DNA from 3 places in the Paenibacillus sp. TAB_01 genome. Region 2 is predicted to be linked to each of the others. Evidence: predicted binding sites of a transcription regulator. Region 2 holds the regulator's gene; each other region holds the start of a gene.
The links. Region 2 encodes Rex, which represses fermentation and respiration genes when NADH is low (regulators of the CRP and FNR family bind a similar motif). Its sites were predicted from a motif close to TTGTGAAATATTTCACAA; they were not measured.
Positions count from the first base shown of each region.

Region 1: a site for Rex is predicted at 4,645-4,662, ahead of nadA (quinolinate synthase NadA). Genes of this name have one in related genera too.
Region 3: a site for Rex is predicted at 1,404-1,421, ahead of ACHHV8_RS02950 (cytochrome c oxidase subunit 2A). Genes of this name have one in related genera too.

Region 1 covers NZ_JBIFNP010000001.1:6,362,072-6,371,861, forward strand. Annotated here, with positions in the region: gene hslO (Hsp33 family molecular chaperone HslO) at 1-330, opposite strand, end outside; gene ACHHV8_RS31080 (type III pantothenate kinase) at 375-1,139, opposite strand; gene nadC (carboxylating nicotinate-nucleotide diphosphorylase) at 1,136-2,005, opposite strand; partial or broken gene nadB (L-aspartate oxidase) at 1,998-3,612, opposite strand; gene nadA (quinolinate synthase NadA) at 3,652-4,590, opposite strand; partial or broken gene ftsH (ATP-dependent zinc metalloprotease FtsH) at 4,897-6,845, opposite strand; gene hpt (hypoxanthine phosphoribosyltransferase) at 6,915-7,454, opposite strand; gene tilS (tRNA lysidine(34) synthetase TilS) at 7,521-8,942, opposite strand; gene ACHHV8_RS31115 (protein kinase domain-containing protein) at 8,981-9,790, opposite strand, start outside.
Region 2 covers NZ_JBIFNP010000001.1:4,093,755-4,103,544, reverse strand. Annotated here, with positions in the region: gene ACHHV8_RS19815 (CCA tRNA nucleotidyltransferase) at 1-728, shown strand, start outside; gene ACHHV8_RS19810 (biotin--[acetyl-CoA-carboxylase] ligase) at 753-1,727, shown strand; gene panB (3-methyl-2-oxobutanoate hydroxymethyltransferase) at 2,010-2,864, shown strand; gene panC (pantoate--beta-alanine ligase) at 2,903-3,766, shown strand; gene panD (aspartate 1-decarboxylase) at 3,789-4,172, shown strand; gene ACHHV8_RS19790 (hypothetical protein) at 4,236-4,871, shown strand; partial or broken gene dinG (ATP-dependent DNA helicase DinG) at 4,962-7,821, shown strand; gene ACHHV8_RS19780 (redox-sensing transcriptional repressor Rex) at 7,818-8,438, shown strand; gene ACHHV8_RS19775 (inorganic phosphate transporter) at 8,528-9,529, opposite strand; gene ACHHV8_RS19770 (DUF47 domain-containing protein) at 9,558-9,790, opposite strand, start outside.
Region 3 covers NZ_JBIFNP010000001.1:586,291-596,080, reverse strand. Annotated here, with positions in the region: gene ACHHV8_RS02960 (b(o/a)3-type cytochrome-c oxidase subunit 1) at 1-611, opposite strand, end outside; gene ACHHV8_RS02955 (cytochrome c oxidase subunit II) at 639-1,109, opposite strand; gene ACHHV8_RS02950 (cytochrome c oxidase subunit 2A) at 1,135-1,263, opposite strand; gene ACHHV8_RS02945 (hypothetical protein) at 1,604-1,771, opposite strand; cyclic di-AMP (ydaO/yuaA leader) riboswitch at 1,882-2,031, opposite strand; gene ACHHV8_RS02940 (type 1 glutamine amidotransferase family protein) at 2,138-3,178, opposite strand; gene ACHHV8_RS02935 (hypothetical protein) at 3,120-3,488, opposite strand; gene ACHHV8_RS02930 (glycoside hydrolase 5 family protein) at 3,416-4,285, opposite strand; gene ACHHV8_RS02925 (hypothetical protein) at 4,383-5,291, opposite strand; gene ACHHV8_RS02920 (LacI family DNA-binding transcriptional regulator) at 5,459-6,736, shown strand; gene ACHHV8_RS02915 (metallophosphoesterase) at 6,836-7,948, opposite strand; partial or broken gene ACHHV8_RS02910 (glycoside hydrolase family 43 protein) at 8,322-9,223, opposite strand; gene ACHHV8_RS02905 (MGH1-like glycoside hydrolase domain-containing protein) at 9,335-9,790, opposite strand, start outside.

The DNA.
Region 1 (9,790 bases), 2.3 Mb from region 2:
GGCACCGGCGACATCCAGCTTGCCTTCTTCATTCAGCGGAAGATCCACTTCCGGGTTGCTGACGTATCCGCGCACTTCGCCCTTCGCGTTCGCGTCGACGACGATTTGCCCGATCGGTCCGCCGCCCTTGATCATAATGGTCAGCTTCTCTTCGCCCTTCAGCATCGCGCCCATCATCAATCCCGCCGAAACCGTACGTCCCAGTGCGGCTGCTGACGTTGGAGTTGTTTGATGACGGCGGCTAAGCTCCTCTACTATTCCTGTAGAGCAAACGGCAAAAGCTCTGACCTTTCCTTCCATCGCTGTAGCTCTAATTAAATAATCACGCATGAGAGATACCCTTTCTTTGATGCAGTCTACGGACCAAGCCGTCCTTATTGATTACGTTCATAAATAATTTGCAGCCCCTGCAAAGTAAGCAGCGGATTGACGGCCTCAATCGTTCGCGATTCACTGGAAATCAGCTCGGCCAGTCCGCCCGTTGCGACCACCTTGGCATTGGGGGAGTACTCCTCGCGGATGCGTGATACAATCCCGTCAACTTGCCCAGCAAAGCCGAAAATGATGCCCGCCTGCATCGAAGTGACCGGATTGCGTCCTACAACGCTTTTGGGCTTAATCAGCTCAATGCGAGGCAGCTTGGCGGCACGTTGGTAGAGCGCCTCCGTGGATATGCCGATCCCCGGCGCGATAGCACCTCCGATATATTGACCTGATTCATCAATATAATCGAATGTCGTAGCCGTCCCGAAATCGACGACGATACAGGGAGAACCGTACTGTTCAATAGCAGCCACCGCATTCACAATGCGGTTCGCGCCTACCTCACGGGGATTTTCGTAACGAATGTTCAGCCCTGTTTTTAAACCCGGACCGACAATTAAAGGAGTTTTCTTTAAATATTTTGAGCAGAGCTGCTCTAAAACAAACATCAGAGGGGGCACGACGGAAGAAATAATAACGCCCTCCACCTGATTCAATGCAATCCCTGCATGCTGAAACAAATTATACATAGTCATGCCGTACTCATCGGCCGTACTGGAGCGGTTGGTGCTCAGGCGCCAATGGTGCAGCAGCCTCTTGCCTTCATAAATACCTAGTACGATATTGGTGTTACCCACATCAACGACCAGTATCATGCGCCGGCTCCTTTCCGGTCATTGAGGTCTAAGCTGATGTCCAACGCTTGAACCGAATAGGTTAAGCGTCCGACCGAGATGACGTCGACACCGGTTTCCGCAATGGAGCGGATCGTCTCTAAAGTGACCGAGCCCGATGCTTCTACCAGAATATGCGGAGCTTGAGATTTCATGCGTACAACCGCTTCACGCATTTGCTGCGGTGTCATATTGTCGAGCATGATAATATCGGGCTTGGCCGCCAACGCCTGCTCCAGCTGTTCCATAGACTCCACTTCGACTTCAATCTTCATCGTATGCGGGATTTGGGCACGCGCCGACTCAATAGCTTGAACGATCCCGCCCGAGCCCTTGATATGATTGTCCTTGATCATTACCGCATCGTAAAGCCCGAAGCGGTGATTGTGGCCGCCGCCGACCCGAACGGCATACTTCTCCAGCAGCCTGTGTCCCGGCGTTGTCTTGCGGGTATCGACCAGGCGTACCGGCAGCTCTTCGATCGCGTCGACATACTGTCTGGTGCGTGTAGCCACGCCGGACATCCGCTGCATTAGGTTCAGCGCCAAACGCTCTCCCAGCAAAATGCTGCGCGTACTCCCGCTGACTTCCGCTAACACGGTGCCGTAGCTTACGGCTTGTCCGTCTTGCGCTTTCGCCTCAAACCGAAGGGCAGGATCTATAAGTGCAAATACGGCCTGAGCTACAGGCAGTCCCGCAATAATCCCTTGATCCTTAACATGGATTACCCCTTTGGACTGCTGGTCGGCAGGGATTGTCGTCATTGTCGTGACATCGCCCATTCCGATGTCTTCCTCCAGCCATAGGCGGAGCCATTTATTTACCGTTTCTAAAGGCAGCTCATACATCGTCAATACGTCCCTCCGTAATGCCGTACTCACGACTGAATACGGTATGCTTTCTCCAGGCGAGGTCGTTCTTCTCGGGGAAATCTTCCCGATAGTGTCCCCCGCGGCTCTCTTCCCTAATCAGCGCAGCCTCCGTTGTCAATAAAGCGCAGGTCAGCAGATTGGCAAACTCGTATTCCTCACGTTTGGACAGGCAGGATTCAAAAATGGACAGCTGACGCTTCAGCTCCTCCCGGCCTCTTTCCAATCCTTTCGCGGACCGCTTCAAGCCTGCGTAACGCAGCATCACCTTTTGCAGCTTTAATTTCTTCTCAACCATCGGCTGCTTCACATGCTCCGTCCTTGCGCTCGTCAGAGGAATCTCAGGCGTCCGTTTCACCGGCTCCAGCTGGTGAATACGCTCAAGGATGCGCCGTCCGAACACAATCGCCTCGGACAGCGAATTACTCGCCAGCCGGTTCGCACCGTGTACCCCTGTAGAAGACACTTCGCCGCAGGCAAACAGCCTTTGGACCGCCGTCTCCCCGTACAAGTCGGTCTTCACACCGCCCATCATATAATGAGCCGCCGGCGCTACAGGGATCCAATCCGACGATAAATCCAAGCCGTAGTTCAGACAAAATTCATAAATCGTCGGGAAGCGCTGCTTCACGGCTTCCTCCGATTCATGCGTAAAATCAATATAGACGAAGGTCGACTTCGTCTTCTCCATCTCGTCGACGATCGCCCGAGCTACGATATCTCTTGGCGCGAGCTCCAACTGATGGTGATACCTCTCCATAAATCGTTCGCCATTGATGTTGCGCAGAATCGCTCCCTCGCCGCGAACCGCTTCCGAGATAAGAAATCTCGGCGCTCCCGGATAGCATAATGCCGTCGGGTGAAATTGAATAAATTCCATGTCTTGAATTAAAGCGCCGGCGCGATAAGCGATAGCGATACCGTCGGCCGTAGCAATTTCCGGATTGGTCGTATAGCGGAACAGCTGGCCTGCGCCGCCCGTACATAAAATCGTAGCGTTAGCTTTAACGAATATTTTTTGCCCCTCAGGATTCTGCACCAGCGCCCCGAAGCATTCCCCGTTCTCGGTAATTAAGTCGATCACAAAGTGGTCATCCCATAATTCAATGTTCGGATCCTGCTTCGTTTTCTCGGATAAGGCACGAACGATCTCCGCGCCTGTTGCGTCTCCGTTCGCATGTAGAATACGCCGCTGGCTGTGGGCGCCTTCCTTCGTCAATGCGAATTCGCCGTCTTCCAGATCAAATTGCGTCCCCATGCGGATCAGATCCTTCACCCCGTCGGGTCACTTCGTGCACAAGCACATCGACCGACGACGGAGAGCACAGTCCCGCACCGGCTATAAGCGTATCCTCACGATGATACTCCGGCGAGTCCTCATCCGAAATAACCGCCGCAATGCCTCCTTGGGCATAGCGCGTGTTGCTGTCGAGCAGCGACTTTTTGGTTATCATCAACACTTTATACCGTTCACTTGCTTTGATTGCGGTGAAAAGACCGGCGATGCCCGCACCGATCACAATAACGTCCGTATGTACTTGAGGCAGATGATGAAGATCAATATCAACTAAATAACGGGGTATCATGAGTCTGCTCACCTTTCTCTGACAAGAGAGTAGCGCATGCTACTTCACTTGTAGCATGCGCTCCAGGGATGCTCTAGCTTGATCCGCAACGTGCGGCGGAACGTAAATCTGCGGCTGCATCGTTTCAAGACAACGAACGACTTTTTTTAGATTGTTAACCTTCATGTTCGGGCAAACCAAATATTTGGTCGCGAAGTGGAATGTTTTGTTCGGGCTGTCCAGACGCAGCTGATAGCCGGTTCCGTCTTCTGTGCCGACGATAAATTCTTGGCAATCGGATTCTTTACAATACTTAATGATGGCGGTGGTGCTTCCTACAAAATCGCCGAGCTTCACGACTTCAGGGCGGCATTCGGGATGTACGACGAATTGCGCATTAGGATACTGCGCCTTCATTTCCTCTACATCTTTGACGGTTAGCATATCGTGAGTGTTGCAGTAGCCTTCCCAAATGATCATCTTTTTGTTTGTATTTTTGGCAACATAGTCACCCAGGTTTTTGTCAGGCACCCAAATAATTTCATCGGAATCGACCGATTCAATGACCTTAATTGCGTTTGCCGAGGTACAGCATATATCCGTTTCCGATTTCACATCAGCCGAGGTGTTAATGTAGGCTACAACCTTGGCATTGGGATGCTGCTTCTTCAAAGCGCGAAGTCCATCCACGTTAACCATGTCAGCCATGGGACAGCCGGCCCGCTCGTCAGGAATGAGTACAGTCTTGTTCGGCGCCAAAATCTTAGCGCTCTCCCCCATAAAATGAACCCCGCAAAACACGATAACCTCCGCATCGGTAGATGCTGCTTTTTGAGCCAGCAAAAACGAGTCTCCGCGAAAATCCGCTACTTCTTGAATTTCATCTCTTTGGTAATAATGAGCAAGAATAATGGCGTTACGTTCCTTCTTTAACTGCAAGATACGTTCCTTCAATTCGCGCTTCTGTTCCTCTTTGCGCTCCAAGGCTAATGCCTCCACGATTGCACCGTCCTCCCTTTCATTACCGCTGCCCCTTCAATGAACAAGCCTCGCTAGTGAAAATGTTCACATAATGTTTAAAGATTTACACCTAATTTACACAACATCCATCCGGGTGTCAATCCTCAAATAACTACAAAAATGGCGGATTCCCCTGCTAGGCTTGTAAGGGCTTCCGCTCCTTCTCTCTTAAGTCTTGTTTCTCGTCTAAGGGTCATTTTCCCACTGGACTTGGAGCCCAGTAATCCCTTAAGCTAAAAACAAAAAAAGACCGTACCCGCAGGTACAGTCTTCTGTTTCATTGATTTATTCTTTATCGCCTTTATCTTTTTCAGACTCTTGAGCAGGCTTGTCGAAATCCAACCGGTTGGCTTCAGCGGTTTGCTGCTGTCCAACGATGTTGACCTTCACTTCGGAGCTGCCGGCTTCGTCCAGCTTTCCGTTCTCAATCAACTGAGTAATTTGTTCTTTTTCCAGCGTTTCTTTCTCAAGCAGCGATTCGGCAATCAAGCGAACCTGATCCGCATATTTCTCAAGCGTTTCCTTCGCTCTAGCGTAGCAGCTGCGGATAATCGTCTGCATTTCCTGGTCGATCTCATAAGCGATCGCATCACTGTAGTTCTGCTCATGCCCCAAATCTCTGCCCAGGAATACTTGCCCTTGCACGTTACCGAACTGCATCGGTCCGAGCTTATCGCTCATCCCGTATTCCATAATCATTTTGCGGACAATGCTAGTCGCCCGCTGGAAGTCACTGTAAGCGCCGGTACCGATCTCGCCGATAAACAGCTCTTCGGATACGCGGCCGCCAAGCAAGCCGGTCACTTTATCCAACAGCTCGTTCTTGGTATTCATCATCCGGTCTTCGCCTTCCTTCGGCAGCATCATAACATAGCCGCCTGCACGTCCGCGCGGAATGATCGTAACCTTATGCACCATGTCGGCATTTTCCAAATAATAACCGATAATCGTATGACCCGCTTCATGGAAAGCAACCATGCGCTTCTCACGCTCGCTGATGACGCGGCCTTTCTTTTGCGTCCCGACGATAACACGGTCAAAGGCTTCGTCCAGTTCTTCCATAGAAATATCTTTCCGGTTGCGGCGCGCTGCGATCAGCGCTGCCTCGTTCAGCAGGTTTTCCAGATCGGCGCCTGTGAAACCGGTAGTGAATCTCGCCAAAGCATCCAGCTTGACATCCTTGTTCAAAGGCTTGTTGCGGGCATGTACTTTCAATACCGCCTCGCGGCCTTTTACATCCGGACGGTCAACGGTAATTTGACGGTCAAAACGTCCGGGACGCAGCAGGGCAGGGTCAGAATGTCCGGACGGTTCGTTGCGGCAACAATAATAATGCCTTCGTTGGCGCCGAAGCCATCCATCTCAACCAACAGCTGATTGAGCGTCTGCTCGCGTTCGTCATGGCCGCCGCCCAAACCGGCACCGCGCTGACGACCTACGGCATCAATCTCGTCTATAAAAATAATACAAGGAGCATTCTTCTTCGCATTCTCAAACAAGTCGCGGACACGGGATGCACCGACACCAACGAACATTTCCACGAAATCGGAACCGCTTATGCTAAAGAACGGCACGCCAGCTTCACCGGCGACAGCTCGGGCTAACAGCGTTTTACCCGTTCCCGGACGACCATTGAGCAAGACCCCTTTCGGGATTCTGGCACCCACGGCAGCAAATTTACGAGGATCCTTTAAGAACTCGACCACTTCGACAAGCTCCTGTTTCTCCTCATCTGCCCCCGCTACATCTTCAAAGGTGACCCGCTTCTTCTCTTCATTGTAGAGTCTGGCACGGCTTTTACCAAAGTTCATCACTTTACCGCCACCACCCTGCGCCTGATTTAACAGGAAGAAGAACAGGATGAAAATGATCACAAACGGAATAATGGAGGTAAGGAAGCTAATCCAGACATTGTCCCCTTCCATTTTCTCAATGACGATGTTAGGTACGCTCTTTTCGACAAGGTTCACAGTCTCTTGGTCATACGGCGCACGGGTTTCGAAGTTTTTCTTATCCGGCGTCGGCGGTGTTTTATATTTACCGCGAACCAAGTATGTTTGTCCGTCATATCTTAAACTGACCGAGTCCACATTGTTTTCAGTTAAGGCCTGTCGGAGCTTATCGTAGCTAATCACATCTTTCTGATCATTCTGTGTGCTGATAAAGTGAACGATACCGACGGTGACCAAAAAAATGAGCAAATAAAAGCCTGTATTGCGAATAATTCGATTCATCCCCTACCTCCTCTCAAAACGGCAACTTTGTTTATTGTACCACAGCAAGTCTTGGCATCACAAGAAATGCTAATGGGAGTACACCTCGGGCTTCAGAATGCCTACATACGGCAAATTACGGTACTTTTCGCCGTAATCCAACCCATACCCTACAACGAATGCGTCCGGAATAACATACCCTTTATAGTCTGCATCCAAATCCACCGTTCTACGCGCCGGCTTATCAAAAAGTGCCGCTACGGTGATGGATCGCGCATTGCGCCGCTCCAATACGTCAATCAAATAACTTAGGGTCAGCCCGCTATCAATAATGTCCTCAACAATAAGAATGTTGCGCCCTTCGACAGGAACGTCCAAATCCTTAATAATTTTGACCACACCTGATGATTTGGTGGATTGGCCGTAACTCGATACCGCCATAAAATCAATTTCTAGGGGGACTGTAATTTGTTTAACCAAATCCGCCATAAAAATAAACGCACCCTTTAGCACACAAATAACCAACGGATTGCGTCCTTCGAAATCACGGCTTAATAGCTGGCCCATCTCCTTTACCTTGTCTTGAATTTCCTTCTCGCTGTAAAGTACTTCTAGAATGTCGTTTTGCAAGAGAGAACCTCCTACTGGAATGAATTATACTGTAAAGCTGGTCTTGCTATCTTAACATGAGGAGAGCTAGCTTTCCTGCATGTGAAGGGTCATCTGCAGCAGCAGCCGGGTAGCTGCGGTTACGGGAGCGTGGGACGATCTTCTCACCCCGGGCAGCCATACGATATCGCCCTTATGATCCGTCACCACCGGCGTCCTCCGCCTGCGGCTGGGAGGAATTTTGGCGTCAATGAAAATATCTTTCACCTTTTTCGAGCCGTTTAGTCCGGCAAGACGCATTCGGTCTCCGTCCTCACGGCTGCGTATGCACAGAGGCAAAGACAGCGCATCGGCATCAAAATAAGCCGTGACCGCGCCGTGCTGCCGCATCGCTTGCGTCAGAAGCTCCCGCTCGGCGGGTATCCATCTGAATTCAAGCCGTGCTCCAATCTCTAGGATGTCCACATAAGGCTGATTCCAAGAAGCGAAATAACGATAAGGGAGAGGCGGTACCACATAATTATGTATCATAATCCCATCATATTCCCTTGTCAAAACCAAGCTTCCGCTTATGTGCAAACTCGCATTGGACGGCTCGCTTCCGAGGATCGTTTCCCGGATCTGCTCAAGCTTCAGGAAATCTATGGAATCTCCTTCTAAAGCAAGATAATTTAATATTAGTTTAATCAAACGCCTTTGTAAAGCAACATGTACCCCGGCAAACCATTTTCTTGACCATTTGGCGAAATCGCTTTCTTGGGTAACGCCCTGTGCCCAGAGCTCTTTGGCCTGCAACTCCATCCAATCATTCTCTGCCGCCATCATTCGGGACAGGCGGTTCAAGGACTGCGGCAGCTGGTCATTGAACCTTCTTAAATACGGCAGTACCTCCAGACGCACCTCATTGCGGAAATACTTCGTATCCAGATTGCTGCTGTCCGTATAGTAGACCAAGCCCGCCTCTTCACAGTAAGAGACGATTTCTGATTTATATATACGGAGCAGGGGACGCACAAGTTCCACTTTTTGTTCGGCGCGCTGTGCAGGAATTCCAGACAAGCCCGCAGGACCCGTTCCGCGCAGAAGCCGCATCAGCAGCGTTTCGGCCTGATCGTCGGCATGATGCGCCATCGCGATCTTGTGAGCCCCGAAGCGCACTGCCGCTTCATGCAGGAAGCCGTAGCGCAGCTCGCGCGCGGCGACTTGCGAATTTTTGCCCGTCTCCTCGATATACCGTGGCACATCCAGCCGGGCTATTTCGCACGGAAGCCCCAGCCGATTCGCCAAGTCGGCTACATAGGCCGCTTCCCGCTCCGATTCTTCCATGCGAAACTGGTGATTGACATGCGCAACCGACAGCTTCCAGTTCCAGCGTCCGGAAAGCAAAAAAAGGACATGCAGCAGCGCAACGGAATCCGGCCCGCCGGAAACCGCAACCACAATCCGGTCTCCAGGCTCAAGCAACCGCTGCTCGCTCACATCCGACTCAACTCTACCCACCAACTCCATCAAAAACAATCCCTTTCACCGGCACATACCGCAATTCCTTAAGGAAACGGCCAGAACAAATAAACGGTAAATCCGAACAGCAGCAGAGATGCCGCAAAACAAAGCTTCAGCCACGAGCCGCGAACCACGCGGGAGGCAAGAGCAGGCCGCGGATAGCTCTGGCGGCGCCAATCGGCAAGCGCTTCGCGAGAGGAACCGTACTGTCCGAGCAGCGCTTTGCGCAGCACCGTCTGCACATGGCTCAAATGCCGATTCTCCTGCAGCATATCGAGCAGCGTCTCCACTGTGCGGTTTTGCGGCAGCAGCTGCTTTAATCCCTGCTTACGCATCGCCGCCCGGTCCGTGCCGCCGATGAGCAGAATCGCAAAAGCAAACAGATCGTAGCCCTCGTCGGCCGAACGGGAGCCGCCTCCCCAATAGCCGCGGTCGTAAACTTCCGTGAACTGCTTTACCGACCGGCCCGCCGGCGTGACGCCGCCGAAATCGATCAGCTCCACGTCGCCATATCCGGAGACCAGCATATTTTCCGCCTTCAGATCTCCGAATATGTAGCCCTGCCCATGAAGCTCAACCAGCTTGCGCAGCAGGTTCATACCTATAAGATATATCCAATCCTCTCCCCGATGCATCACAAAGTCGGATAAGGTCTGCCCTTTGACATAGCGCATGACGCAAAACGGCAGGTCGCGCCCTTGGTAATGAAAGTCGTCCACATCGAGCAAATAGTGCTTGAACGACGTGCCCGACTTCGATAATGCCTTCAAGGCATTCACCTCGGACTGGTCGTCCGCCGTATCGAAGCCGATCTTCAGGGCAAACGACTGAGTTCCTTTGCGCACGAGGTATAC
Region 2 (9,790 bases):
ATATTGCGATGGAGCGGGTACGCATGGAGCTCGAGCGTATGCTCGGAGGCTCCGCCCCGCACACCGCGCTTCAGTATTTGGCGGGCAGCGGACTTTTACGTTATACGAAAGCCCCGCTCATTCTTCAGGCATTACATGCTGACCGGGATTGGGAGGCTATAGCTCAGTTAAGCTCCGTGACCGGCCGCTGGGCCTACCTCTATCTTCACTTTTCCCGCAGTGCCCCGGAAGTAGAGGAGGAGCTGAAGCGGCTGACCTTCTCCAATCAGCAAATAAGGGAGATTGCAGCGGTGGCAGCCGCCGCGTATGAGGTATTAGCCTCCAAACGCTCGGTACTTTCGGCAGAAAGCAGCGCATCGGCTCAAGACGATGCCAAGCGGATCTGGAAGCTGGCGGCATTGAAATTCGGGCCGAAGGCGCTGAGGGAGCTTCATGACATCATCAGTTCCGATAGAAGGTTAGACTTATTCGCCCAAGCCGATCCGGCAGACGTCGAGCGATGGGCGGCCCGAGGAACGGACTGGCTTGACGAGCTGAAAGTAACGAAGCTTTCAGAGCTGAATCTATCTGGAAACCAGCTGCTCTCGGGCCTCAGCCGTAAGGGCGGCCCATGGATGTCCGTGCTTTTGCAGTATTTGCTGGAGGAAGTCGCGTTAGGCCGTATGGAGAACCGTACGGACACGCTGCTGGAGGAAGCCGGCCGCTGGGTGAGCCGGGAACTTACCTAATTAAGCAGGAAAGCGGTACATAGAATGGATGAACAACTGATACGCATATTTGAAGAGAATCCGGACAGCTTTGTCTCGGGCGAACAATTGAGCACGACCTTGGGCTGCAGCCGAACGGCCATCTGGAAGCATATTGAGCGGCTGCGTCAGGAGGGCTATGTGTTCGAGGCCGTTTCCCGCAAAGGCTACCGGATGATCGGCAAGCCGGAGAAGCTGGATATTCCGGCTATTATGGCGGAGCTTGAGACCGAAACGTTTGGGCGGACGATCCATTATTTCGATGAAGTGGATTCCACCAACACGATGGCGCATACGCTGGTCAAACAGGGTGCCGTAGAGGGCACGCTCGTCATCGCGGAGAAACAGACAGCCGGCAGAGGGCGGATGGGGCGCGCATGGCATTCGCCAAAAGGGAAGGGCTTGTGGATGAGTCTTATCCTTAAGCCCCGTATTCCTTTGCAATTTACGCCCCATTTGACCCTGCTGGTCGCTGTGGCGCTGTGTCGTTCCATTCGTCAGGCAACGCAGCTGTCCGCAGGAATCAAGTGGCCTAACGATCTGCTCATCGACGGGAAGAAAATCAGCGGCATTTTGCTGGAATCCAGCGCCGATGACGAGAATCTGCAGCATGTCATTGCCGGCGTAGGCATCGGCGTCAATCTGCGTCCTGAGGATTACCCCGAAGAGCTCCAAAGCGTCGCGACTTCGCTTGCGATCGAGGCAGGCCGGGAAATTGATCGTAAGGAGCTGCTGAAGCAGTTTATGCTGGAGCTGGAGACGATGTACAAGCTTTACCACGAACAGGGCTTCGCGCCGGTCAAGGCGTTGTGGGAGGCACTGAGCGTCTCTCTCCATACGCAAGTCCGGACCCAGTCACCGCAAGGGCTGAAATCAGGCTTTGCCGTAGGCATCGATGATTCCGGGGCGCTGATCGTCCGTCAGGAGGATGGCACACTAACCAAGTGGTATTCAGGTACAATCGAATTCGGCGCTCCCTGAGCTTGAGCCGAATTTAAAATAAATGATGGCTTCACTGACTATGAAAAGTTTGGTATAATAAAACGGAGGCGGTATCCGACAGGAACCGCACTCCCATTGTAAGATCTTTGTTCCAACTGAATAGCCCAATTGGAATATGTCGGATTCTGCTCTGAGCCTAACGGACCGAGACAGAAGGATCATATGGTGGATTTAACATGTGAACCTTTTAGCTTTCGTGGGCTAAAAGGTTTTTTTGTTTATACTAAGGCTAACTAAACTTGAATGAAAGCAGGTGTACTCATGCAAGCCAAAAAGCCGGTAACAACCTCAAAGCTTAAAAAAATGAAACAGGACGGAACTCCGATTGCCGTCATGACCGCTTATGATTACCCGTCAGCGATGCTGTCGGAAGAAGCGGGAGTGGACGTGATCCTGGTCGGAGATTCTCTGGGCAACGTCGTCCTCGGTTACGACTCGACGATTCCTGTCACGATGGACGACATGGTTTACCACTCCCGCTCGGTTGTACGCGGGGCGCCGTCGACTTTTGTTGTTACGGATCTGCCGTTCATGACGTATCACGGAAGCCTGGATTTAACTTTGCGCAACGCGGCGCGGATCATGCAGGAAGGCTTGGCCAAAGCGGTAAAAATGGAAGGCGGACGGGAAATTAGCGCTGCGGTAGAAGCCTGTACGCAGGCAGGGATTCCGGTTATGGGCCACATTGGGCTTACTCCGCAATCGATTCACCAGATCGGGGGCTTCAAGATTCAAGGCAAAAACTCGGAGCAGGCGCGCAAATTGGTGGATGCAGCCAAAGCTTTGGAGCAGGCGGGAGCCTTTGCGGTCGTCCTAGAATTGGTGACGGAACAGCTGGCCGCCCATATTTCCGAAGAGCTGTCCATCCCGACGATAGGCATCGGAGCGGGGGCGCATTGTGACGGACAGGTGCTTGTATTCCATGATGCGCTGGGTTATGGCTCTCAGATCGCCCCTAAACGGTTTGTCAAAGCCTATGCCGATATCGGCACGCAAGTCCGCAGCGGCATAAAGCAGTATGTGGATGAAGTGAAGGGAAGAGCTTTCCCTGCGCCTGAGCACTCTTTCCGGATGGAAGAAGAAATGGCTGACTTCTTATACGGCAGCAAAAAGTAAACGATAGGGGATAGATGAGGATGCCAACCATACATCAAATGCAGGTGATTCGACGGATTGATGAATTAAGAGCGGCGATCCGTAAGGCAAGAGCCGGGAACAGCGCGCTGCGCGTCGGGTTCGTTCCGACGATGGGATATTTGCATGAAGGGCATGCGAGTCTGCTTCGGGCCGCCAGAGAACAGTGCGACGTGGTCGTGCTGAGCATTTTTGTCAATCCGCTTCAATTCGGACCGAACGAGGATTTGTCCCGGTATCCGCGGGATGAGCAAAGAGACTTGGCGCTAGCGGAGAAAGAACAAGCCGATATCGTCTTTTTGCCTGGGGTGGACGAAATGTATCCGTCCCCGACGAAGACGGTGGTTTCGGTGTCCGGCGTTACGGAGCGATTATGCGGAGCTTCCCGTCCCGGACATTTCGACGGCGTGGCTACCGTAGTCATGAAGCTGTTTAACATGGTGCAGCCGGATGCTGCCTTTTTCGGTCAGAAGGATGCCCAGCAGGTGGCCGTGATCGAACAAATGGCAGCGGACCTCAATATGCCGGTACAGATTGTGCCGTGTCCCATCGTCAGGGAACAGGATGGTCTGGCTATGAGCTCCCGCAACGTCTATCTGGAGCCCGAGCAGCGGCAGCAAGCCTTGGTCCTTTCTGCTTCGCTGAAAATGGCTGAGCGTCTCGTTGCGGAGGCTCGTGGACAGATGGACGCCGGCGAGCTGCACAAAGCCATTCTGGAACAGATCCGGCAGTCGCCGATGGCGGATGTCGACTATATTGAAATTGTAGCCTATCCTGCGCTGCAGCCTGTTACGGAAATTCGGGAAGGCATGTCCATTCTAATCGCTTTGGCGGTGAAGTTCGGCAAGACCCGGCTCATTGACAACACTATTATTCGCTTATAACTTACACAAGGGGGTCTAACCTATGTTTAGAACGATGCTGAAATCGAAAATTCACCGTGCCACCGTTACTGAAGCCAATCTTAACTACGTAGGCAGCATTACAATCGATGAGGACCTGCTGGACTTAATCGATATGCTTCCCAATGAAAAGGTTCAAATCGTCAATAACAACAATGGCGCCAGATTCGAAACTTATATCATCCCAGGGCCCCGCGGCTCCGGTGTCATCTGTTTGAACGGCGCCGCCGCGAGATTAGTGCACGTAGGGGATACGGTCATCATTTTATCTTATGTTATGCTAACGGATGAGGAAGCTCGTAAGCATCATCCTCAAATTGCCATAATGGGTGAAAATAATAAAGTGGTCAGCGTACTGAAGGAAGAAATTCATTCCACCGTGCTGTAATGAATGAAAACACGGGCAGGGGCGAAAAATGAGTGTATGCTCAGGTTAAAGCGAGGTGCATACATGTTCAAACATTTATTTGCTTCCATGAACGAAATGCTCGATGAAGTGAGTGCTCAGTACCGAACGGCTAAGGGTGCGAACAAAAAAGAGCTTCAGGAGAAGCTGCAGGCCCTCAAAGCTATGAGCGACACGTTTATTGAAGAGTGGCTGTTGTTTGAGGAGAAGCTTGCGGCTTTTTACCAGTCAAATCATCCTTCATATCAAGATCATCTGCAAAATCCGGAATTGATGGGGAAGCATACGGAACGCTTTGCCCGAGGTCAAGGCTATTACAAGCTGCTGATGTTTGACGAAGCCATTCGCGAATTCTCGTCCATGGTTCGCGAACAGCCCGATTTTACGCTGGCCCGTGTGTATTTAGCCATGAGCTATCTGCGCAAGGGAGAAAATACGGAAAGCTACAGTCATTTTCATTTTCTTTCTCAAATTACCGACAACAGTCAGATGAAGGCTATTTCCTTTAACGCTATGGGCTGTATTCAAGCTTACAATCAGAATATGGATAAAGCGCTGGAATATTTTAATCTGGCCTATCGCACCGACCCGACCAGCGTGCAGCCATTAATGGAAACAGGTGTTTGTGCCTGCTCCAAGAAAGGAGAGCTTCAGTTTCTGGAAGATCCTGTCCGAAAATGAGCTGCATAGGATGAAGTTTACTATTCCCTTTTCCCTGGAGTATTGGTATGCTAAGAAGAGAGTGGGAATGAAGGGATTGACATAAAAGTAATGAAATTCGCGGTTTTGGATTTTGAAACGACCGGGAGCCAATCTGCGGACCGCATTATTCAGGTTGGCCTTGTCATTATAATGGACGATCAAATTACGGACAGGTATACTTCCTTGGTTAATCCAGGGATCGGTATACCTTCTTCTATAACAACGTTAACCGGTATTGACGATGAGATGGTCAAGGATGCGCCGGAGCTGGATACGGTTATTGCCGAAATGGTGCCGCTGCTTCAGGACAGCGTGCTGGTAGGCCATAATATTGCCTTTGATCTGGGCTTTCTTCAGCGGGCGTTGGACGAGCACGGTTACTTTCCTTTTGACGGAAAAGTGCTGGATACGATGGATGCGCTGCGCGTGCTGTTTCCTTCTTTATCGAGCCTGCAGCTGAGCATGGTTTCCCAGACGTTCGATTTGCCGCATGAGCGGCCGCATCAGGCCGATAGCGATGCCGAGGCGACCGCTCTCATTTGGCTTCGCTGTATAGAGCGTTTTCAGGGACTGTCCCTGCTGACGCTGCAGCGCTTGAACATTATTTTCGACGAAGCGCTGTCCGATTTCGGTTGGTTTATTCAGGAGATGCGGCTGTATAAAGAAGCGTATGCTGCTATCGATTCGGAGGATGGACGGTACTTCCGGCAGTTCGAGCTGAATGTTGACGACTGGGGCGAGGAGGAGACTCTCCGGGAAGACAAGGAGGTTCAAGCTCTGCCTTCGGATTTCGGCGAGTTTTATGAGCAGCTGAAAGCGGAACTGAGACAGCGTTTCGCCTCGTACGACGAACCGGGAAGCCCAGGTACGCATGCTGAGTGAGGTGGAGTCGGCCTTCGAGCATGACCAGCATCTAATGATCGAGGCAGGCACCGGCACGGGGAAATCGCTCGGTTACTTGATTCCTTCTTTATATTACGGTGTAAAGCAGGAGAAGAAGGTGCTTGTCAGTACGCATACCATCAACCTGCAGGAGCAAATCCGGGAGCGGGATATTCCTCTGCTGCAGGACTTGTTTCCAGTTCCGTTTAAAGCCTCGGTATTAAAAGGCCGTAGCCATTATTTATGCTTGCGTAAATTCGAGCAGAAAATGAACCTGCAGGATTTCGAGCAGGGCAAGGAAGACCGGATGACTGCGGGTCAAATGGTGGTCTGGTTAAGCGAAACGAAGCATGGAGATGAAGAAGAGCTTCACTTTGGCAATAAAGGCGCCTCCTTTTGGCATACGGTTGCGAGCGATACGGATTCCTGTTTGAACAGAGCATGTCCCTGGTTTAAAAAATGCTTCTACCATCGCGCGCGGCATGATGCCAACACGGCGGATGTCGTAATAACTAACCACTCTATGCTGTTTACCGATACCAAAGCGGAGAACCGGCTGCTGCCGAACTATAAGCATTTGGTCATAGATGAAGCGCATCATTTCGAAGAAGTCGCCAGCAAGCATCTTGGCATTGAATTGTTTTACGGCGCCTTTGTCGGCATGCTGTGGTGGCTGTTCAAGGACAGCCGCAGCGGACAGCTGATGTCGCTTAGAGCGAGACTTCAGCGCGACGAATCCGAGCGTGTCAAAGGCTGGAGTCAGACGATTGACGGGCTGACTCCGAAGCTGGTCGAGATCAAGGAGCAGTGGGATGAGCTGGCGGAGCTGCTGTATCAGCTGCTGGCTTCCCGTGCGGACCCGACCCAGATGGAAGGCGGTCAGCTGGTTTACCGCATTAAGAAGGAAGACCAGCCTCAGGGCTGGGATAAGCTGCTCGTGCTGGAGGATAACATCTTCCTGTTGACCAGCGAGGTGCTGAGGAAGCTGGACAAGCTGTTATCGGAAATGAAGGAGATGCAGGACGAGCTGGACCTTCAAGGCATTCTAACGGACGTAACGGGCACCGTGAAGGAGCTTTATCGTCACCGCGATAATTTGCACTACTTCATGACCATGCCTGACGACAATTACGTTTACTGGCTCGAAGCGGGACAATTCAATAAAAGCAAGTCGCTCCAGCTGGTCTGCGTTCCCATCGACGTGAGTCCGATGTTGCAGCAGCATTTCTTTGACGTGAAGGACAGTATCATTATGACTTCCGCGACTTTGTCGGTAGGGAAGTCGTTCGATTATACTTGCGAGCAGCTCGGCTTGGAGACGGACAGCAAGGAAGAAGAGCCGAAGCTGAAGACCGTACAGCTGCCGTCCCCTTTTAACTACAGGCAGCAGGCGCTGGTGGCCATCCCCAGAGATTTCCCGAGCATTCGGGGAAATGCCGGTGAGAAGCAGTTTCTGGAGCATCTGACCCAATCGCTGGCGGAGGTTGCGCTGGAAACCAAAGGGCGCATGCTTGTGCTGTTTACCTCGAACCGGATGCTGAAGCTGGTTCATGCCTCGCTTAAAGACCGGCTGGCTCCCTTCGGGATGCAGGTTCTCGGTCAAGGCGTGGACAGCAGCAACCGGAGCAAGCTGACAAGGCTGTTTCAGAACAGCGCCTCCAGCATTCTTTTGGGTACCAGCAGCTTCTGGGAAGGAGTCGATATTCCGGGTGACGCCTTAACCTGTCTTGCCATCGTTCGTCTGCCCTTCCAGCCGCCGAATCATCCGTTAGTCGAGGCGAAGACGGAGAAGCTGAAGAAACTGAATCAGAACCCGTTTATGAAGCTTTCGGTTCCGCAAGCGGTCATCCGGTTCAAGCAGGGCTTCGGCAGGCTTGTTCGCACAGCGAAGGACAAAGGCATTGTCATTATTTATGACACGAGGGTCATCGATACGACTTACGGGAAATACTTTTTGTACTCACTGCCCGGACCGAAGATCGAGCATATGCCGACCAATCAGCTGGTTCCGCGAATTAAGCAGTGGATGGGGGAAAACGGAGAATGAAAACAATGAAAATATCAGAAGCGGTTGTTCGAAGGCTTCCGGTATATCTTAGATTTTTGAACGAATTGAGCAAAAAAAGCGTCCATACGGTATCCTCACAAGATCTCGGGCAGAAGCTCGATCTGAATCCGGCGCAAATCCGGAAGGATCTCGCGTATTTCGGGGAATTCGGGAAAAAAGGGATCGGCTACGACGTCGACTACTTGATTGAGAAAATACGTCAGATCTTAAAGCTGGACAAGCTGATTCCGGTGGCTTTGGTCGGAGCGGGGAACCTGGGGCGCGCCCTCTGCAATTATAATGCCTACTTAAAGGACAATATGAAAATTGTTGCGGTATTCGATGCTCATGAATCCAAGATCGGCGAATCCATCAATAACTTGAAGGTGAAGCCGATGAGGGAGTTGAAGGAAACGATCGCCGCACTGCACGTAAGAATCGGCATTATTACGGTACCGGCGAACGAAGCGCAGAATGTTGCGAATGAATTTGTCAGCGCAGGGGTTGAAGCGATTCTTAACTTTGCCCCGATTATTATCAAGGTTCCGAACGAAATGAGGGTCCACCATGCGGACTTTACGACGGAGCTGCAAAGCTTGGCCTATTATCTCGATTAATGCCCGCAACGAACGGTAGGGTATCAAAAGAAGCCTGCATCCTTGGGAAAGGAGTGCAGGCTTTTCTCTGTTGGGGATTTTTAGTGCTGTCAGGAGGTGAACTGAAAAATAATTTTGTAAATCAGATAGGCGAGTATCATACTGATCGGAATCGTTATAATCCAGGTCATGACCATCTTGGTGACCGTTGCCCATTTCACATCATGAAACCGCATGACCGATCCGGTACCGATGATGGAAGAGGAAATGACGTGTGTCGTCGATAACGGCATGCCCATTGCTGTGGAGGCTTGGATGACGATGGACGAGTTCAAGTCGGATGCAAAGCCGTTGATCGGCTCGATTTTCATCAGCTTTTTACTCATCGTCTTAATGATCCGCATGCCCCCGATGGACGTTCCAAGCCCCATAGCGATGGCCGCCGAAACTTTAACCCAGAGCGGTACGTCCAGATCGGTTTGATATCCTAGCGCTACAAGGCCGAAGACAATAATACCCATCGCTTTCTGCGCATCGTTGCCTCCGTGAGATAAGGAAAGCAAGCCGGCGGAGAAAATTTGGAAAAATCGGAACGACCGGTTCAACCTGGACCGGGAATGATTTCCGCTTATAATAATCAGCTGGCGAATGATCCACATTAACACGAAGCCCGTTGCAAAAGCAACGATTGGAGACAAAACAAGAATAATAATGATTTCCTTAAATCCGGCCCAGTTGACTTGGTTAAATCCGGCTCCGGCAATGACCGCTCCCGCCAAGGAGCCGATCAGCGTATGAGACGATGAGGAAGGAATGCCGTAGTACCAGGTAATGAGATTCCAGATGATAGCCGTGATCAGCGTAGCAATAACGATTTCTACACCATGATCGATGTTAGCCGGATTGGCTACCTTTCCCCCGATTGTTTTGGCAACTCCGGAGGAATAGACCGCGCCGATGAAATTTAAAATGGCCGCATAAAAAACAGCGAATTTCGGGGTCAGCGCCCGGGTGGAAATGGAGGTTGCAATAGCGTTTGCCGTATCGTGAAAGCCGTTGATGAAATCAAATAGCAGAGCCAGTCCAACAATGATGAGCAATAGGGTTAACATAATTTCCTCCTACGGGTATGAAAAAAGCTTACGAGTAACGCAAAACGACGCTTTCCAATATATTGGCTACATCTTCACAGGCGTCGGTGGTTTGCTCCAGCCTTTCATACAGCTCCTTAATTTTGAAATCATGATAAGGATCCTTCGGATTGGTGAAAATTTCCCGAATTCCCTCGCGCATCAGACGGTCCGCTTCATTCTCGAGACTGTTGATTTGTACCGTGTGTTCGGTAATTTGTATGTATTTCTTTTTGGCAAGGA
Region 3 (9,790 bases), 3.5 Mb from region 2:
GACCACGGAATAAGCTGCACGACGACCTCAATCGCCACGCCGATCGTCGCAATCTGCCATAACAGCATCGTGCACACGGCCATGAAGCCGAATAAAGGCGACAGCTTACCTTGATTCGTTTTTTTCCAATAGCGGTACTGGTAGAAGAGACCGAAGCCGCTCAGCCAGCTTCCGATCACGACGAGGGCCATACCGATGTAAAAATAAGGCGAAGCCTTCAGCGGCGCATAAAAGGTATACAGCACGCTCGCCTTGTTCAGCAGAATCATCGCGAGCGCCAGCAGCCCGCCAACCGTCATAAGGCCATACCCCGCCCAGCCCAGCCGTTTTACCCGCGGCAGCAGATGGCCGCCGAGCGTCAAGGAAGCTCCTGAATACAGAAATCCGATAATAAAATACGTGGTGAATACTAACGCCATCAGCACCCCGTGCGCGGTGAGCAGCTGGTAATAGCCGATCCCTCCGGGCAGGGTAACATTCCCGCCGCGGACTACGCTTTGCAGCAAGCCCGCAATCCCGCCCAGCAGCAGGGCAAAAAAAGCAAACAAGATATGGGCCATCACGAGCGCCCCGTCTTTACGATCAAAGGCTTTCGGTTGAGTCGTATCCATAGTCACTACTTCCTTTTCTTCGGAAAATTATTTCACGATAATTTTCGTCATCATATATTCGTGCGCACCGCCGCAGTACTCGTTGCACAAAATCAAATATTCGCCCGGCTTCGTAAACTGATGCGAAACCTGGCTCACTTCGCCCGGAATGATCATCATATTGACGTTCGTTCCCGGAATTTCAAAGCCGTGAATAACGTCCTGGCTCGTCACGGTAAAATGGACGGTGGAGCCTGCCGGCACCTCCAGCTTCTCCGGCGTATAGCCGAAAGCAAAAGCGACCATAACCGCTTCGTATTCCTTATCCGCCACCTGCTTGATTCCCGGCTGATCGAAAGGCGCGGTTTCGGAAACCTTCGTCGGATCGATCATATGATGATGCTCGCTGGGCGGCTGCACGCCCATGGCGAATGCCGAAACCCCCAGAATCCCCAAAAATACGAACAGCATGGCCAATCCGAAGCCCAGCCAAATTTTCTCCAGTCGATGAATATGCATCTACTGCCCCTTCTTTCCCCATCTCTTATTGTCGAACCAGAAATAACACGAACACCGCAGCCCAGGTAACCACAATAAAGGCGCCGAGCAGCATGACGCTGGCGAAAGTGCCCCTCAGCGCGGGCTCCTTCTTCTGCTCCTGTTTCTTTGGCATTCCTGCCGTTTGGTCCGTGAGAGCGGGACGGCAGCGAACGATCCTTATCCGTGTTGTGCAAACCGATACTCATAGCAACTCCTCCAATCGATTCGGCAAGCTTTTATGGGTTCATTATAAGAGAAGGCGAACACAGATCGCTGTGATCTATTTCACAAGGGAAGGTAGAAAATAACCCCACAAAAACAACCCCACAAAGTGAGGCCTTTGCTTCGAAGCGGACTCAGGTACTTTGCGGGGACCCCCAAAATTTATAAAGTAGGTTAAAAAAGGCCCAATCTCCTTGAGGGAAATTGGACCTTCTGTATGAAGCACGAACTCGGACGCACGGAGCGGCCGATCAATCCGGGACGACGAAATAATTTTTGCCATATAAATTAACGACTTCCTTGTCCTCCGCCTTGTGACCATTGCGGTGTGCCAAAAATTGAATAAATTCGTAAGCTGTCTTCTGGTCTCCTTCTGTTAACCCATCCAACAAATGCAGCAGTTTTTCTTTGCATACCATTAGAAATCCTCCTCTCAATTTGAACGACAGTCGAGACGGAAAGATTTTTTTGCTTCGAGGGAACACAAAAAGCACAAGGCTAGACCTTGTGCTTAGTTTACTAAGCAAATCTATCCTTCCCACTTCGCTTACGAGGTTAGCTGTCGGATTCGGGCAGTGAGAAATCGCCCTACAACGTGCAGCAGGCTGCGCGTCGATTCACCCCATGGTACTTGGTTCCCCCGTTTTTCTCAGAAAAGAAAACTCAGCGTCATAATGAAATATTTAGTTGTACTATATTTTACCTCGCTGACAAGCTGCTTGTAAAGCCCAATATTATCCGCATGGCTTCGGGACACCGGCGGAGCGGGCCGCCGATGGATGAATTTATTCCGTGACCGAAACGGAAATCTCCCCCGGACGATAGACCGCAAGGAGCTTACCGGCCTTATCGGCCGCGAACATGACCGTCCGCTCGCTCTCGACGGTGAAGGTGTAGACCTTCCCCGTCGCCGGATTGCGGACAGAAATTTCCGCCGGCAGGCCGTATTCCGAGACGAACAGGAACAGCTCGCCTTGACCGAACGTCAGCTTGCGGCCATAGATGCCCGGCAGCTCGCCGCCCGCAAGCCATTCCAGCTCCGGCTGCACGCCCGCACGCTTCAGCGCGTGAGCGTAAACGGCCCGCAGCGTCTCCGTGCGCTGGTTCAGCTCCAGCGGCAGCGGGGACCAGAGGAGGCGTCCCGCTCCCAGCTCCGCCTCCACCAGGCCAGGCTCCTGCGCCGCATCCCGGCCCTGCACCCGCTGCTTCGCGCTGTCGGCAATGCGGGCGCCGCCGAACGATACCGGCAGCATGCAGCCGTCCAGCTCCAGCGCTTCCTCGCGCAGCAAATTCACGACCGCGCCTGCGCCCAGCTCGGCGGTCAGCCGCTCCGCCGGACGCCAGTAAGCGTCCAGGCCGACCGGGCCCGTGAACAGCAGCGTGCCGCCATGCTGTTTCACGTGAGCCGTCAGGCGCTCCAGCGCTGCGCTGCTGAAGTTATGCGGGCTCGGCACGAGGATCAGCTTGGGCGGATAAGCTGCAAGCGAATCGAGGTGGTACTCGCCGAGCCCCCTTGCATGCACGTTCAGCTCGTAAGACAGCGTGCGGACGGCTCGGGTCGTCCCTTCATAGGCAAGCTTGCGCGTGGAGAAGTCGTTGGAGTAAGGGAAAACGACAGCGACGTCCTCCAGCTCTCGCCCCTCGAACAAGTAGCCGATTTCGGCCATAAAAGCGCCGAAATCATACGAAACGGCCGCTTCCGGCTTCTCCGTCCCGTCGGCCCGCAGCGCCCCGATATTCGATTCATTGACGTTGTTCATGTAGAAATTAATGTTCCAGATCCACTGGACCGGCGCCGGCCCCTCCCGTCGAGAAGGCGTAAGCATATTTGCGCTCCAAAATATTGCGCAGCTCGGCTTCGCTCCGCTTGGCCCGGCCGTCCGGCGTTTCCACATACATAATGCCGGTCTCCTGAATCAGATTCGGCTTGAACGCATCCTTCGTAAATACGCCGTCCCAGACAAGATCGTCCATCCTCCACCAGGAATGCACCGTCGTATAATCTACCGCCTCCGCGTAGAAAAAAGGCGACGGGCGCTGCCCGCCCAGGCCCTCGTCCTGTCCTACGGTGACCAGCTGCTTCGGCTGAATCGAGCGGATCGTCTCAATAAGCTGAGCGGCCCAGCGGTTGTGCATATCCATCGTAAACAGCGTGTAATCCAGCAGCGGTCCGCTTTTTTCGGCACATTGATACTCGTGTTGAAGTTGACATCCTGCGGCTCCGGCAGCTTTGCCGCTTCGAATGAAGGCAGCTCCTCCGGCGTCATGTTCCAGCGCTCCTGAAGTTTGCTTATGCAACCGTGGCGCTCCTTCAGCCATTCCGCAAAGGCCTCCTTCTCAAAACGGTCCTGCGCCGAACGCGGAACCGAGAAAATCCGTTTCGGATCGAACATCGAAGGCTCGTTGATGAGATCCCAGTGCACATGCGCCGTTTTGGCATGACGGGAGACGATCGAGGCTATAAACCGCTTCTGAGCTTCTACGCTGCGCGGATCGAGATAAGGATTGACGCCCTCCCACGCCTCCGGAGTAAACGCGAAGAAATTGAACGTGACCTCCAGATCATACCGCTTCGCCGTCAGCAGGAAAGCGTCGATGGCCCGCATCGTCTCTTCCACCGCATGGCCGTCCACAAACATGAGGTGCCGCCATGCCGTCCAGATGCCGGTACGGATCATATTAATGCCCGCCCGCTTCATCTGGGCCATATCCCGGTCCCATACCGCGGCATTCGGCAAGTTCAGAAATTTGCGCGCCACGTCGCTCGTCATGTAGGTCATGCCGACAACGGGAAACGGCTTGCCGTTTTTGCGGAAATAATCGCGGTCGCAAGAAAGCATTTCACCCTTTTTCAACAGCTCGGCATCCAGGCCCCAGAAGCCCTGCTGAAGCGTTCGGCGTTCGCCCGACGCTGCCGTGACCTCGCACTCCACGTAGTAAAAGCCAGCCTCCAGCTCGAGAGGAATGCGAATTTTGGTAAACTGCAGCTCCCGGCCTGCCGCTATCCCACCCTCCTCTTTCCAAAGCTGCTCATAGCGGTCCAGGCAGTTGAAAATCGCCCGGGACGGCCTGCTGCACCTCGGTCTGAACCGCTTTATATAACCGTACCGTATAGGTCCAATCCAGCGTCTCCCCGCGTTTCGCCCCGAGACGCTGACCTTGAAGGGTCAGTACGGCGCGGTCTCCCGGTTCATAGGACGCATAGTTCGGCTTCAGCCAAAACTCGGTAACGCCCGCGGACGTAAACTCCGCCCACTCTCCTATCGCTTCCGCGCCACCCTGCTGCCAGAACCGCTCACGGATAACCTGGTTTATGAAAATCCAGCGGCCGCCGGCAAACTCGCCCTTCGTATTTTCAAGCAGTACCGCAGGAGCAGCGACTTCCCGTTCCAAGCCGCAGCCGCTGATGCCCTTGAGCAGCGGATACAGACGGGCATCCATCGGCCCGCTCGAGCCCAGCTGCCCGGGCTGATCGTCCGCTTTGGTCACATGCAGCACCACACCATACGTGGGTTCAATCGTGAACAGCCGTTCGCGGCCTTCGAACTGCGGCACCTCCCGGCTGGCTGCCAGGCTTGCAATCGGCGCCGGGTCGACCGGCAGCGCTTCATGAATCTGCAGCTGCTGATGGTAGCCGGTCTGTTCCGGCTCGGCCACCCAGCGGCCTTGGTTCTCGGCGACCGGGATGCGAAAGGGCGCCCCGCCGACCGACAGCAGCCCTTTGCCCTCCCGGGCATGGGCCAGAATTGCCAGCCAGGCGGCCTTCGGAAAGTAAGGCCCGTGCAAATGCACATAAGCGTCCGCGCTCTGCAGCGCTTCTGCCAGGCTTAGGGCGTCTGCGACGATATAACGTTCGCGCAGCTGGGCAAGCGCCTCGGCATCCGGACGTTCGCCGGCATAAGGAAACGAGGGATCATAGAATACAACCGTTGGGTTCATGGCGATGGAAGCCTCCTTGTCAATGTTCGCAATGACTGCTACAATCTCAGCATATTGTTAGGTTTGTTAGGTACTATCCCTAGCTTATTCGCGAAGACTGTACGCTTGCGGCAGACGAATGTCAACGAAAAATTTGCCACTTGATCCGCTATCGAAAGGAGCCGAGCATGGTCAAAAAAATCTCGATGCAGCAGATCGCCGACCGGTTGGGCGTTTCCAAATATACCGTATCCCAGGCGCTGTCCGGCAAACCGGGCGTCAGCCATTCGGTCCGCCTGCAGATCATTGAGCTGGCGCGGACGCTGGGCTACAAGCTGCCGTCCGTCCCGCAGGGCCAAGAGGTGCCGTTGCCTGCCGGCACTGCTGTGAAGCCACCCTCGCCTTCAGCCGGTATCGCAGCAACGATGCTGCACACCGCCGCTTCCGCTGCGTCCCCTTCGGGCGGGCTGCCGGCATCCGCCGCAGCGCAGCTGCCCCCGGCAGGCGAATCGTCTCGCGCCACCGCTGAGTCTTACAACAGCGGGCTGTGCTCTGTCGCCGCAGGCTTGACGTCCGCCGCTGGAGCCGCCAGGGCAGCTGGTACAGCCGCAGCAGCCATGCCAAGGCTGCTCCTTTACATGGAGCCCGGCTACATGGAAGAGCCGGACTTCTGGGGCCGCGTGCTGGACGGTCTGCTCGCCGCCTGCCTGCAGAGCGGCTGGACGCCCGCATTCCTGGAGCACGCCCCGGAAGGCGCATCCCCGCTGTCCGCAGCGGAGGCCGCCTCAACACCGGGGCTGGCCGGGCTGATCGTCGTCGGCAAGACGTCCGCCTCCAAGCTGCTGGCGCTGCGCCAGCTGGGCCTGCCGATGGTGCTGATCGATCACGAGGAGCCGTTAATCGAGGCCGACGCCATCCTGAACGCCAACCTCGAGGCGGCCCGCATGGCCTGCAATCACCTGCTCGCCCAGGGCTGCGCCTCGATCGTTTTTGCGGGCAGAGACAGCTTCGCCGTCAGCTTCAAGGAACGCTGGTGGGGCTGCCGGCTTGCCTTCGACGAATGGAAGGCCGCCCGCCGGGAAGCGCCGCTGCAGCTGAAAAAATGGACGCTGCCCTACGGCTCGCCCGGATGGAAGCATCAGCTGGCTAAGCGGCTAAACACGCTTATCGCAGGCGGCGAGGCGCTGCCTGACGGCTTCCTGTGCGCCAACGATCAGATGGCGCTTCAGCTCATCGACACGCTTGCGGCCCAAGGGATCGCGGTACCCGAACGATGCCGCGTTGCCGGCATCGACAACATTGCCGGGAGCGCAGGCTCTTTCCCACCGCTGACGACGGTGGAGCTTGCCAAGGAGTCCCTCGGGCGACGGGCCGTTCAGGCGATGGAGCGCAAGCTCGGCAGCGGCGGAGCGTTGAGCGAGAAAATCATTTTATCCGCAAGACTCATCGTGAGGCAAAGCGGCTAGTCGTTATTCGTTTTAAGGCCGACATCCGCTAGGCCCAGGCCCCATAACAAATAAGCGCCATCCTCCCGTTGAGGCATGGCGCTTGCTTTTTTTATAAACTTATGTGAATCGAACGCGCAATTGAACGATCTCCGAGCGGCTGGCCAAGCGGATCGGCGGCCCCCAGGTACCGAAGCCGGAGGATACGACCACGTGCATCCGGTCTTTTCTCATATAGCCCCAGTCAAGCTCGAACAGCCTGCGGGTAATGAGATGGTTCGGAGCGAACTGCCCCCGGTGGGTGTGGCCGCAGAGCAGCACATCGGCTCCCGCCGCCGCCGATTGATCGAATTGATACGGCTGATGGTTCAGCATCAGCACAGGGCGCGACAGATCGGCAGCCGCCAGAAGCTCGGCAGAGGGCAGCCGGCCCCCGGCGCTCTCCGCGGTCTTGTCCTTGCGGCCCGCTACATAGAACGCGTCGTTTACGAGCACCAGCTCATCCCGCAGCACCCGAATGCCGATCGCAGCCATCTGCTTCACATACTCCTCGATATGCCCTCCGTAATATTCATGATTGCCAAGCACCGCAAATGTGCCGAGAGGCGCCTTCAGATGCTGCACCACCTCCGCCATCCGGTTGCGAAGAAATGGCTCGATCGAATCGTCCAGCACATCGCCCGGCAGCAGAATGAGATCCGGCTTCAGCTCGTTCACCTGCCGGACGAGCTTGTTCAGATGCTTTTTGCCGACAATATTGCCCAGGTGAATATCCGATGCGACGAGGACCCGCAGCTCCTTCAGCGCGCCGGCTTTTTTCTCTATATTCAGTTCATAGGTGCGTACGATCGGCATCCATGCGTTCCATGAGCCGCGAAGCAGCAAGATGAGCAGGACGAGTGCCGTACTCCAGCCAATCCAAGGCAGGAATACGTTTGTAGGCACTCCTGCCAAGGAGCAGATCCATGCGGTCAAATCAGCCAAAGGCAGCAAGAGCACAAGAAACTCCATGACCGCAAAATAATAAGAGCCGATAACCTTGAGAAGCCTGCCCACAGGCCCTCTCAGCCAGCGGGAACGGCCGATCAGATAAGAAAACACGAGAATCGCGAACAGAATCCAATAGACGACCGGCGAAATCGGAACCGCGTAATGCGACAGCAGATAAGCTCCGTGACCGCCGATGTATAAATTGATCAGAACAAACAAAAGCAAAATCGGTGTAAACGCCATAAGCATCCTATCCCCCATACGCTATTGATGCACATCCTCTCCATGTTGACATGTTGCATGCCAATTGTCAAAATCGGCCATTGCAAAGGCTGCCGCATCGCAAGCCCTCCAGGGAAAGGATTCAAGGAGGAAGGATCCGGACGAATCAACAGGCTGCCTCTTTCAGCCGTTACCTCCTTCTTGATGCCGTTTAAGCAAAAAGACACACCTTGCAGAACCGGCAAAGTGTGTCCGTTAAACGATGATTTCTACAACCCCGCAGCGGGTTCGACCGGCCGCCGCACAGTGCCGCAACGTATGCTCAGCATTCGCGTGCGTTTAACAATAGGCAGCCTCGCTCTGTTCCCGATAATACATATCAGGCTGCCGCTCTCTATCTCTCTCTCAGGCCAAGCCTTCCATCTTTCGGCTCCAACTCCAGCTCGAGAAAAATAGGCCGTTCCTCCGGCGTCCGGTTCGGCGTATGAATCGTCAGCATCAGCCTCCCGTCGAAGGTGCGGAAAATCATACCGTGCCCGCCGTCGCTTTGAAAGAGCGGAGCTTCCTCCTGAACCCAAGGGCCGGTCACGCTCCCGCTGGCGGATACCGCCACGCCCAATGCGTAGCGGCCTTGCACGAAGCTGGCCCACAGCATCATCAGCGCCCCTTCGTCCGTGCGGTACAGGAACGGGCCGTCCGTTACGTAATTATCTAATGTCTTGATCTTCTCGGACAGCGGCAGCGGTGTCGTCCATGGCGCTTCGGAGGCGCGGAATAACGTAACCGGCTCCTCCTGAAGCTCGCTTAAATCCTCCTTGAGCCGTGCCGCGCAAATTTCGCCGTCCGACACGTCCTTCCACTCATGGCAGAACACCATCCACGGCTGCCCTTCCCCGTCGATAAACAGCGTGCCGTCCAGCGAATTCCAGTCGTACGGCGTAACAGGGCCTTGGCTGTGAGGCTGGAACGGTCCAGGATACTTTCGGATGCAAGCACGGCCGTCCCCAGCTTGCCGTTCTCCTTGCGCCGGAACGTGGCGAACATATAATAGCGGCCTTGGTACGAATATACCTCCGGCGCCCAAAAGTTTTCCTCAGAGTAGAAGCCGTCCTCCGGACGAAATACAGGCTTAGGCCCTTCCCACTGCTCCAAATCCGAACTGACGTATACGTCGAAGCCGGTTCCTTGACCCCATATATTCGCGTCCGTACTGCCGAATAAATAATATTTTTGCTCCGCTTCTACCGGAACTACATAAGGGTCCCGGATCTGAATTTCATTCGTTTTTTTGAGCATACCTTTACACTCCTCCCTAAGACGGTTATTCTTCTAAAAAATTGGCGGTTCCTCTGTCCCCAGCATCCCATCACCCCTGCGTGATACTCCGGTCCGGTCTTCTCCCGCCGCTCAGCAATAGGTCGGAATAATAACACCTATGCTGCTAATGCTGACAAATTCTCCATTCTGAAACTCCAGCACCTCATTGCCTTTGATGTGAAAAGGAACCGTTCGCCCGTTATACCGGATCTGCCCTTCGATCGTTCGAACGGTCATGCCGACGATAGACTTCAGCACGCCGCTGCTGTCCGTCACCGCGCGAATTCCGTTCGGAAACTGCAAGTACGGTTCCGCCTCGCCGGACCGGTAAACCTCCGCTCCCTCACGCGTATTTACCAGCTCATACAGCGTGCCGTCCACCTTCCGGCTGTAGGCCGTCTCTTCCGACACTTCTTGTCCATGGTCCATCGCGTACGGCACGAGCCCCGTAAACCACAGCTCGCCCCCCGGCGTCGGCAGAATGCCGCACAGCCGCTCTACAAAATCCAATAGACACAGCATCGCCGGAGAATACGTTTCCGTGTA